Dongshaea marina: one gene and its partner. The protein of the gene in region 2 interacts with the protein of the main gene of each other region in a pairwise test. Links are inferred from orthologs where the notes say so. Each region holds a gene or a part of one and is shown on either strand. Other genes may lie near its edges.

Region 1 (3,254 bases), 1.1 Mb from region 2 along the record:
GACCCACACTCCCATGTTCCACCAGGTCGAAGGCCTGCTGGTGGATGAGAAGGTGAGCTTTACCGAGCTCAAAGGGATCCTCCACGACTTCCTGCATAACTTCTTTGAGGAAGATCTGCAGATCCGCTTCCGTCCCTCCTATTTCCCATTCACAGAGCCTAGTGCCGAAGTGGATGTGATGGGTAAGAATGGTAAATGGCTCGAGGTCTTAGGTTGCGGCATGGTTCACCCGAATGTCCTGCGTTCGGTCAATATCGACCCGGAGCGCTATAGCGGCTTTGCGTTTGGAATGGGAGTTGAGCGCCTGACCATGTTGCGTTACGGCGTCTCCGATCTGCGGGCATTTTTCGAAAATGATCTTCGTTTCCTCAGACAGTTCAAATAAAGAGGCAGAGTAGTTATGAAATTCAGCAAAAGCTGGTTACAGGAATGGGTGAAGCTGGACAAGACTGCCGATGAACTGGCAGAGCAGATCACCATGGCCGGTCTGGAAGTGGATGAAGTAGCCCCTGTCGCTGGTGAATTCTCAGGGGTGGTTGTCGGTGAGGTGGTTGAATGCGGTCAGCATCCGGACGCCGATAAGCTGCGAGTCACCAAGGTCAATGTCGGCGCTGAAGAGCTGCTGGATATTGTTTGCGGCGCATCAAACTGCCGCCTGGGTCTCAAGGTTGCGGTTGCCTGTGTGGGCGCGGTACTGCCAGGTAACTTTAAAATCAAGAAAGCCAAGTTGCGTGGCCGGCCCTCTTTCGGCATGCTCTGCTCCTACACCGAGCTTGGCATCGATGTCGAATCCGATGGGATCATCGAGCTGCCCCAGGATGCGGCGATCGGTACCGATATTCGAGAGCTGTTGCAGCTTGATGATCAGGTGATTGATGTTGACCTGACCGCAAACCGTGGTGATTGTCTCTCCATTGCCGGGATCGCCCGAGAAGTGGCGGCCCTGAACCGCACCTCTGTGTGCGAGCCCGAGTTTAGCCCGGTTGCTCCGAGCCTGGATGATCGCATCGAGATCCAGCTGGCGGCCCCGGCTGCCTGTGCCCGCTACCAGGGACGAATCATTCGCAATATTAACCTCAATGCAGCAACTCCACTGTGGATGCAGGAAAAACTGCGTCGCTGTGGGATCCGCTCCATCGATCCCGTGGTTGATGTGACCAACTATGTATTGCTTGAGTATGGTCAGCCGATGCATGCCTTTGATCTCAATACCCTCAAGGGTGGGATCACGGTGCGTCAGGCCGAGGCGGCCGAAAAATTGGTGCTGCTGGATGGTAAAGAGATCACGCTTGAGCCGGATGTGCTGGTGATCGCCGATGATGAGCGTGCGGTGGCGATGGCCGGGATCTTCGGTGGTGAGGCGACCTCAGTAACCGAGTCTACCCGCGACATCCTGCTGGAGTGTGCCTGGTTTAACCCGGATGCGATCCGCGGTCGTGCCCGTCGTTATGGCCTGCACACTGACTCCTCACATCGCTTTGAGCGTGGAGTGAATCCACAGCTGCAATCCCATGTGATGGAACGTGCAACCGAGCTGCTGGTGAGCATCTGCGGGGGTGAGGTCGCACCTGTCTGTGAAGCGGTCAGTGAGCAGCATATACCCCAGGCTCAGCCCATCGAGCTGCGCCGGGAAAAGCTCAATGCCCTGATCGGGTTTGAGTTCAAAGATGAAGATGTGGTCTCTATCCTCAACTGTCTGGGAATGCAGGTTGAGGCTCTTGAGCAGGGCTGGCGAGTCGTGGCTCCCGCCTGGCGTTTTGATATGGCGATTGAGCAGGATCTCATTGAAGAGGTTGCGCGCCTGTATGGCTACAATAACCTGCCTTCGGTCGCTCCGGCTGCTGATCTCAAAATGACGAATCATCGTGAAGCTGAGCTACCCCTGAGCCGCCTGCGGCAGCTGCTGGTGGACAGAGGCTATCAGGAAGCGATCACCTATAGCTTCGTTGACCCGAAACTGCAGCAAAAGCTATTCCCTGAGCAGGAGGCGCTGATCCTGCCGCATCCGATCTCCGAAGAGATGTCGGCGATGCGTCTGTCTCTGCTGCCGGGTCTGCTGGATGCGGCCCTGTATAACCAGAACCGTCAGCAATCACGGGTACGCCTGTTTGAATCGGGTCTGCGCTTTGTGCCGGATGCGGATGAAGCATTAGCTGTTAAACAGCAGCAGATGCTGAGCGTGCTGGTGATGGGTTCAGTCAGTGATGAGCATTGGGATCTGCCTACTCGCGCGGTCGACTTTTTCGATCTCAAGGGCGATCTGGAGGCTTTAATTGATCTGACCGGCTATGCCGATCGCTTCGAGTTCCGTGCCGTGACCCACAGTGCTCTGCACCCGGGGCAGTGTGCCGGGATCTTCCTGGACGAGCGTCAGGTTGGAGTCATCGGGACTGTGCATCCGGCACAGCAAAAAGCCGTGGGTCTTAAGTCTAAGGCGGTCGTGTTTGAGATTGAGCTGGAGGCTTTGACGGAGCGTCTGGTCCCCGAGATTGAGGCTGTTTCTAAATTCCCGGCAAACCGTCGCGATCTGGCGTTGATCGTTGATCGTGAGGTTGCAGCAGGAGATTTGTTACAAGCGATTAAAAAACTTGGTCAAAATCATATAGTTGGAATAAACTTATTTGATATATACCAGGGTCAGGGTGTTGCTGAGGATAAAAAGAGCGTAGCCATCGCTCTGACGCTTCAGGATCAGTCCCGGACGCTGGAGGAGCAAGAGATCGCTGAAACTATCGATTGCGTAGTGGAAGCACTCAAAGCGGAGTTCAATGCGACCTTGAGGGTTTAACTATGGCGCTGACCAAGGCCGATCTCGTAGAACATCTGTTCTGCCAGCTAAAAATTAGTAAGCGTGAAGCCAGGGAGTTGGTTGATGCTTTTTTCGAAGAGATCCGTGAGGCTCTCGAAAATGGTGAGCAGGTCAAGCTTTCAGGATTTGGAAACTTTGATCTGCGAGACAAGACCCAACGACCTGGGCGCAATCCTAAAACCGGGGAGGATATCCCCATTTCGGCTCGTCGAGTGGTAACATTTCGACCCGGTCAGAAGCTCAAATCCAGGGTAGAAGACAGCAAGCCTCAGGATTAGCCTGAATCTTTTAAAAAGCCAGCAAAAGCTGGCTTTTTTATTGCCTGAAATTGGAGTAAATTCGAGATTATCAGGAGTAAAGAGGCTGTAGGATCGAATGAACCATGAGAGGCTGACCCCAGAAGAGCTTGAGGCGCTATTGTTTGAAGATGACAATGGTGTGGAGC
Region 2 (4,750 bases):
CGCTAACAGGGCAATCGCGATCCAGCGCTGGAATACACCTCCTGACATCGGGCCTCCTGCCTCACCTCATCCGATATGTTAGTTAACGGCACTCTTTCCCTTAAGCTTAGCTTGGGTTTTCAATCGGGTAGCCCGCCTCCTTCCAGCCGCGAAAACCACCATCCATGCTGATCACCTGCTGATACCCCATCTTGTTGAGATTATCCGCCGCCAGGATGGAGCGAAAGCCGCCACCGCAGTAGAGCACCAGAGGGGTTTCTTTGTCAGGAAACAGCTGCTCAATGTCGCGCTCGATCACCCCTTTTCCAAGGTGAGTGGCACCCGGAAGCTTGCCGGACCGGAGTTCATCCGCCTCACGAACATCCAGCAATACAAACTCGCCCTCAGGATATCTTGCCTTTACCCAGTGAACATCCACCTCACGAACACAGGGGCGAACCCTATTAACCAGGGATAAAAAACCTTCGCTATGTTGCATCTTTGTGCTCCTTAATTAAAAAAAGGAGCGCTATTGCGCTCCTTTATCACTCGAGTCAATCCAGAGACGATCTAAGGCAGATCGGCCCCTTCTTTCTCAACCTTAGGCGGCATCAGGTGTTCGCGCTTCACACCCAGGAACATGGCAAAGGCACTTGCCACATAGATGGATGAGTAGGTACCAAAACCGATACCGATCACCAACAAGAGTGAGAAGTTGTGGATCATGGCGCCGCCCCAGACATACAGGGAGATCACCACCACCAGAGTCGTTGCCGAGGTGATCAGGGTCCGGCTCAGGGTCTCGGTCATCGATACATCGATGATCCGCACCGAGTCGCCCTTACGCAGACGCCGGAAGTTCTCCCGCACCCGGTCGAATACCACTATGGTATCGTTGAGTGAGTAACCCACCACGGTCAGTACGGCGGCCAGCACCGTGAGATCAAACTCGATATGGAAGAACGAGAAGATCCCCACAGTGATGATCACGTCGTGGGCCAGGGCCAATACGGCTCCCAGCGCCAGACGCCACTCAAAGCGCATCGAGACATACATCAGGATACACAACAGAGCCACCAGAACCGCGAGTCCACCCTGCCAGGCAAGTTGTTTACCCACGGATGGGCCAACAAACTCCATCTGCTTGAGGGTTGCAGAGGGATACTTACTCTGCACCGCATCCATCAGCTGCTGACCCTGTTGGGCTGCCTTGAGGTCTTTGCTCGGGGCCATCCGGATCATAATGTCACGGCTGGTGCCATAGTTCTGCACCAGGGCATCAACACCCTTCTCCTTAAGTACCTCACGCACCCCCGGCAGATCAGCCGCATGGCTGAAGCTTATCTCGATGACGGTACCACCGGTGAAATCAAGACCCCAGTTAAATCCCTTGATACAGATACTGGCAACAGCCAGTACCACCAAAATCAAAGAGAATACCGACGCCGGAACCGCAAACCTCATAAAAGGGATAGTCCGGCCTGGCTTCAAAATCTGAAACATTTTGAAATACCCCTTAAATAGACAGAGATTTCACGCGCTTGCCACCCCAGATGAGGTTAACAATGGCACGTGTACCTGTGATTGCAGTAAACATGGAAGCCGCAATACCGATCATCAGGGTCACCGCAAAGCCCTTCACCGAGCCGGTACCTATGGCAAACAGGATCACCGCTGAGATCAGCGTGGTCACGTTCGCATCGGCGATGGTCGAGAAGGCTCGTTCATACCCCAAACTAATCGCCTGCTGGATTCCCCGCCCGGCATTGAGCTCCTCGCGTATTCGCTCGAAGATCAGGACGTTGGCGTCAACCGCCATCCCCATGGTCAGGACCATACCGGCAATGCCAGGCAGTGTCATGGTCGCCCCCGGAATGAGAGACATGGCTCCCACAATCAGCACCAGGTTGCACAAGACCGCCAGGTTGGCGATGAGGCCAAACTTACGATAGTAGATCATCATGAACACCAGCAGGATCAGGGTGCCATAAACCATGGCCTGAAAACCGTGCTTGATGTTCTGCTGACCCAGGCTTGGACCGATTGTGCTTTCACCAATGATCTGGATCGGTGCGATCAGAGCACCGGCACGCAACAGCAGCGCCAGGTTGTGAGCTTCATTGATGTTCTCAAGGCCGGTGATCCGGAAGTTGCGCCCCAGACGTGACTGAATGGTCGCCACGTTGATCACCTCTTCCACCTTCTTGAACTTAGGCTTCTCACCCGCTTTTGGCTTGCCAACCGGCTTGTACTGAATAAACACGGTCGCCATCGCCTTACCGACGTTGTCCTTGGTGAACTCGGACATGCGGTTTCCGCCACTACCATCAAGCTTGATACTAACCTGAGGTCGGCTGTACTCATCAAAGGCAGACTGAGCATCAGTGATGTGGTTACCCGTCAGGATCACCTGCTTTTTCAGAACAACCGGCTGGTCATTCTTGTTATACAGCAGTTGATCACCCGGAGGTACCTGGCCCGCTGCAGCTGCAGCCGGATCGGCATTCTCATCCACCATCCGGAACTCAAGGGTTGCGGTCGCACCGAGGATCTCCTTGGCACGGGTAGCATCCTGAACCCCTGGTAATTCAACGATAATCCGATCGGCGCCCTGGCGCTGAACCAGTGGCTCGGAAACCCCCAACTCGTTGACCCGGTTACGGATAATGGTGATGTTCTGCTGCAGCGCATATTCCTGGGTTTCCTGCAGCTTTTTCTGAGTCATCGCCGCCGTCATAGCAAAACGGCCGCCCTGATTCGCCTCAGTAAACAGGAAATCCCGGTAATGCTCACGCAGGTAGCTCATCGCCTTGGTGCGGGATTCTTCATTACGGAACTGCAGATAGATCTGATCCTTCTGCTGGCGAATGCCGGAATAACGAATTCGCTCTGTTCTCAGGTCGGTCCTGAAATCCTGAACAGTCTGAGCAAGGGTCTTATTGATCGCCTCATTCATATCGACCTGCATCTGGAAGTGGATCCCACCACGCAGATCGAGTCCGAGCTTCATCGGACTGCCACCGATCGCCTTGAGCCAGGCTGGTGTTGCCGGTGCCAGGTTGAGAGCAACTACATAGTTGCTCCCAAGCGCCTTGGCAACAACGCCCTGAGCCTTGAGCTGATCGTCAGTGTCATGAAACCGAACCAGGATCTGGGAATCATCAAAACTGACGCTCTTGAACGGGATCTTATCCTTCTCAAGCACATCTTTGATCTGATCCAGCGACTGCACCTGCAGTGCATCTCCGTGGGAGTTGGAGACCTGCAGGGCAGGATCCTCTCCATAGAGGTTCGGAGCTGCGTAAAGAAACCCGATGACGATGACAAACAACACCAACAGGTACTTCCACAGCGGATATCTGTTTAGCACTTAACGCTCCTTGCTCCCAGTTACATAGACTGGATAGAACCCTTAGGCAGTACCGCGGTAACAAAGTCACGCTTGATGGTGATCTTGGTCTGCTCATCCAGAGACAGAACAACAAAACCCGTGTCAGTGATCTTAACGATCTTACCTACCAAACCACCTGAGGTGAGTACCTCATCACCCTTAGACAAGGATGACATCAGGTTTTTATGCTCCTTGGCACGCTTGGACTGGGGGCGGTAGATCATGAAGTAGAAGATCGCAGCAAAGATCACCAGGATGATGATCATCTGAAATCCACCACCTGCCGGCTGACCCGCTTCTCCCGCGGCATGGGCTGCACTAACCCCAAAAAAGCTGCTTAAAGACATTTATCGTTCCTCTTCGTTATTAGAAGTTCACACTGATTAATCAATGGCCGCCGGGACAGGCTTGCCCTGACGCTCATAGAACTCTTTTATAAATTGATCCAGCGTATCGCTGTCAATTGCATCCCTCAATCCCTGCATCAAACGCTGATAGTAGCGCAAGTTGTGGATGGTGTTGAGACGTGCTCCCAAAATTTCGTTACATTTATCCAGGTGATGCAGGTAAGAACGTGAATAGTTCTTACAGGTATAGCAATCACAATCGGCATCCAGCGGCCCGGTATCGGTACGATGACGGGCATTACGGATCTTGATCACCCCTTCGGTGGTGAAGAGATGGCCGTTTCGGGCATTACGGGTTGGCATCACGCAGTCGAACATGTCGATACCGCGGCGGACCCCTTCCACCAGATCTTCCGGCTTGCCCACGCCCATCAGGTAGCGAGGCTTATCTTCAGGGATCTTAGGGCAGATGTGCTCCAGGATCCGGTGCATATCTTCCTTGGGCTCACCCACTGCCAGGCCGCCGACTGCATAGCCGTCAAAGCCGATGCTCTGTAGACCTTCCAGGGATACATCGCGCAGATGCTCATAGACACCGCCCTGAATGATGCCAAACAAAGAGGCGTTACGCTGCTCTTCGCCGTTCTGCTCATTAAAACGATCGCGGCTACGCTTGGCCCAGCGCAGAGACATCTGCATCGACTTATCCGCTTCGGCTTCGGTCGCCGGATAAGGGGTGCACTCATCAAAACACATCACCACATCGGAGCCCAGATCGTACTGGACCTCCATCGATTTCTCGGGGAGAGGAATACCTTTTCACCATTAATCGGGCTGCGGAAGTGAACTCCTTCCTCTTTGATCTTGCGCAGATCTCCAAGGCTGAAGACCTGGAAACCACCGGAATCGGTGAGGATGGGTCCTTGCCAGTTCATGAAGTCATGAAGATCACCGTGCTGACGCATGATCTCCTGGCCGGGACGCAGCCACAGATGGAAAGTATTGCCAAGCAGGATATGAGCGCCGGTATCTG

Evidence for each region. Proteins that work in one complex are often made in the same cells at the same time.
Region 1: the proteins of secD (region 2) and pheT interact in binary tests that used the Escherichia coli proteins (3 or more experiments, as listed by UniProt). The link is inferred for Dongshaea marina from one-to-one orthologs.

Annotation. Positions count from the first base shown.
Region 1 is NZ_CP028897.1:2,323,969-2,327,222, forward strand. Bases 1-3,094 are described here. They hold pheT (phenylalanine--tRNA ligase subunit beta), read left to right. Parts: upstream 1-400; coding sequence 401-2,788; downstream 2,789-3,094. Other genes in these bases: pheS (phenylalanine--tRNA ligase subunit alpha), read left to right, coding at 1-385; ihfA (integration host factor subunit alpha), read left to right, coding at 2,791-3,087. In the rest of the region: DB847_RS11130 (hypothetical protein), read left to right, coding at 3,185-3,254.
Region 2 is NZ_CP028897.1:3,412,796-3,417,545, forward strand. The notes cover bases 923-3,870. They hold secD (protein translocase subunit SecD), read right to left. Parts: upstream 3,350-3,870; coding sequence 1,496-3,349; downstream 923-1,495. Other genes in these bases: secF (protein translocase subunit SecF), read right to left, coding at 923-1,482; yajC (preprotein translocase subunit YajC), read right to left, coding at 3,370-3,717. Also shown: MprA protease, GlyGly-CTERM protein-sorting domain-containing form, read right to left, coding at 1-48; DB847_RS16005 (rhodanese-like domain-containing protein), read right to left, coding at 107-478; more of secF, read right to left, coding at 550-922. UniProt on the Escherichia coli protein: Part of the Sec protein translocase complex. Interacts with the SecYEG preprotein conducting channel. SecDF uses the proton motive force (PMF) to complete protein translocation after the ATP-dependent function of SecA.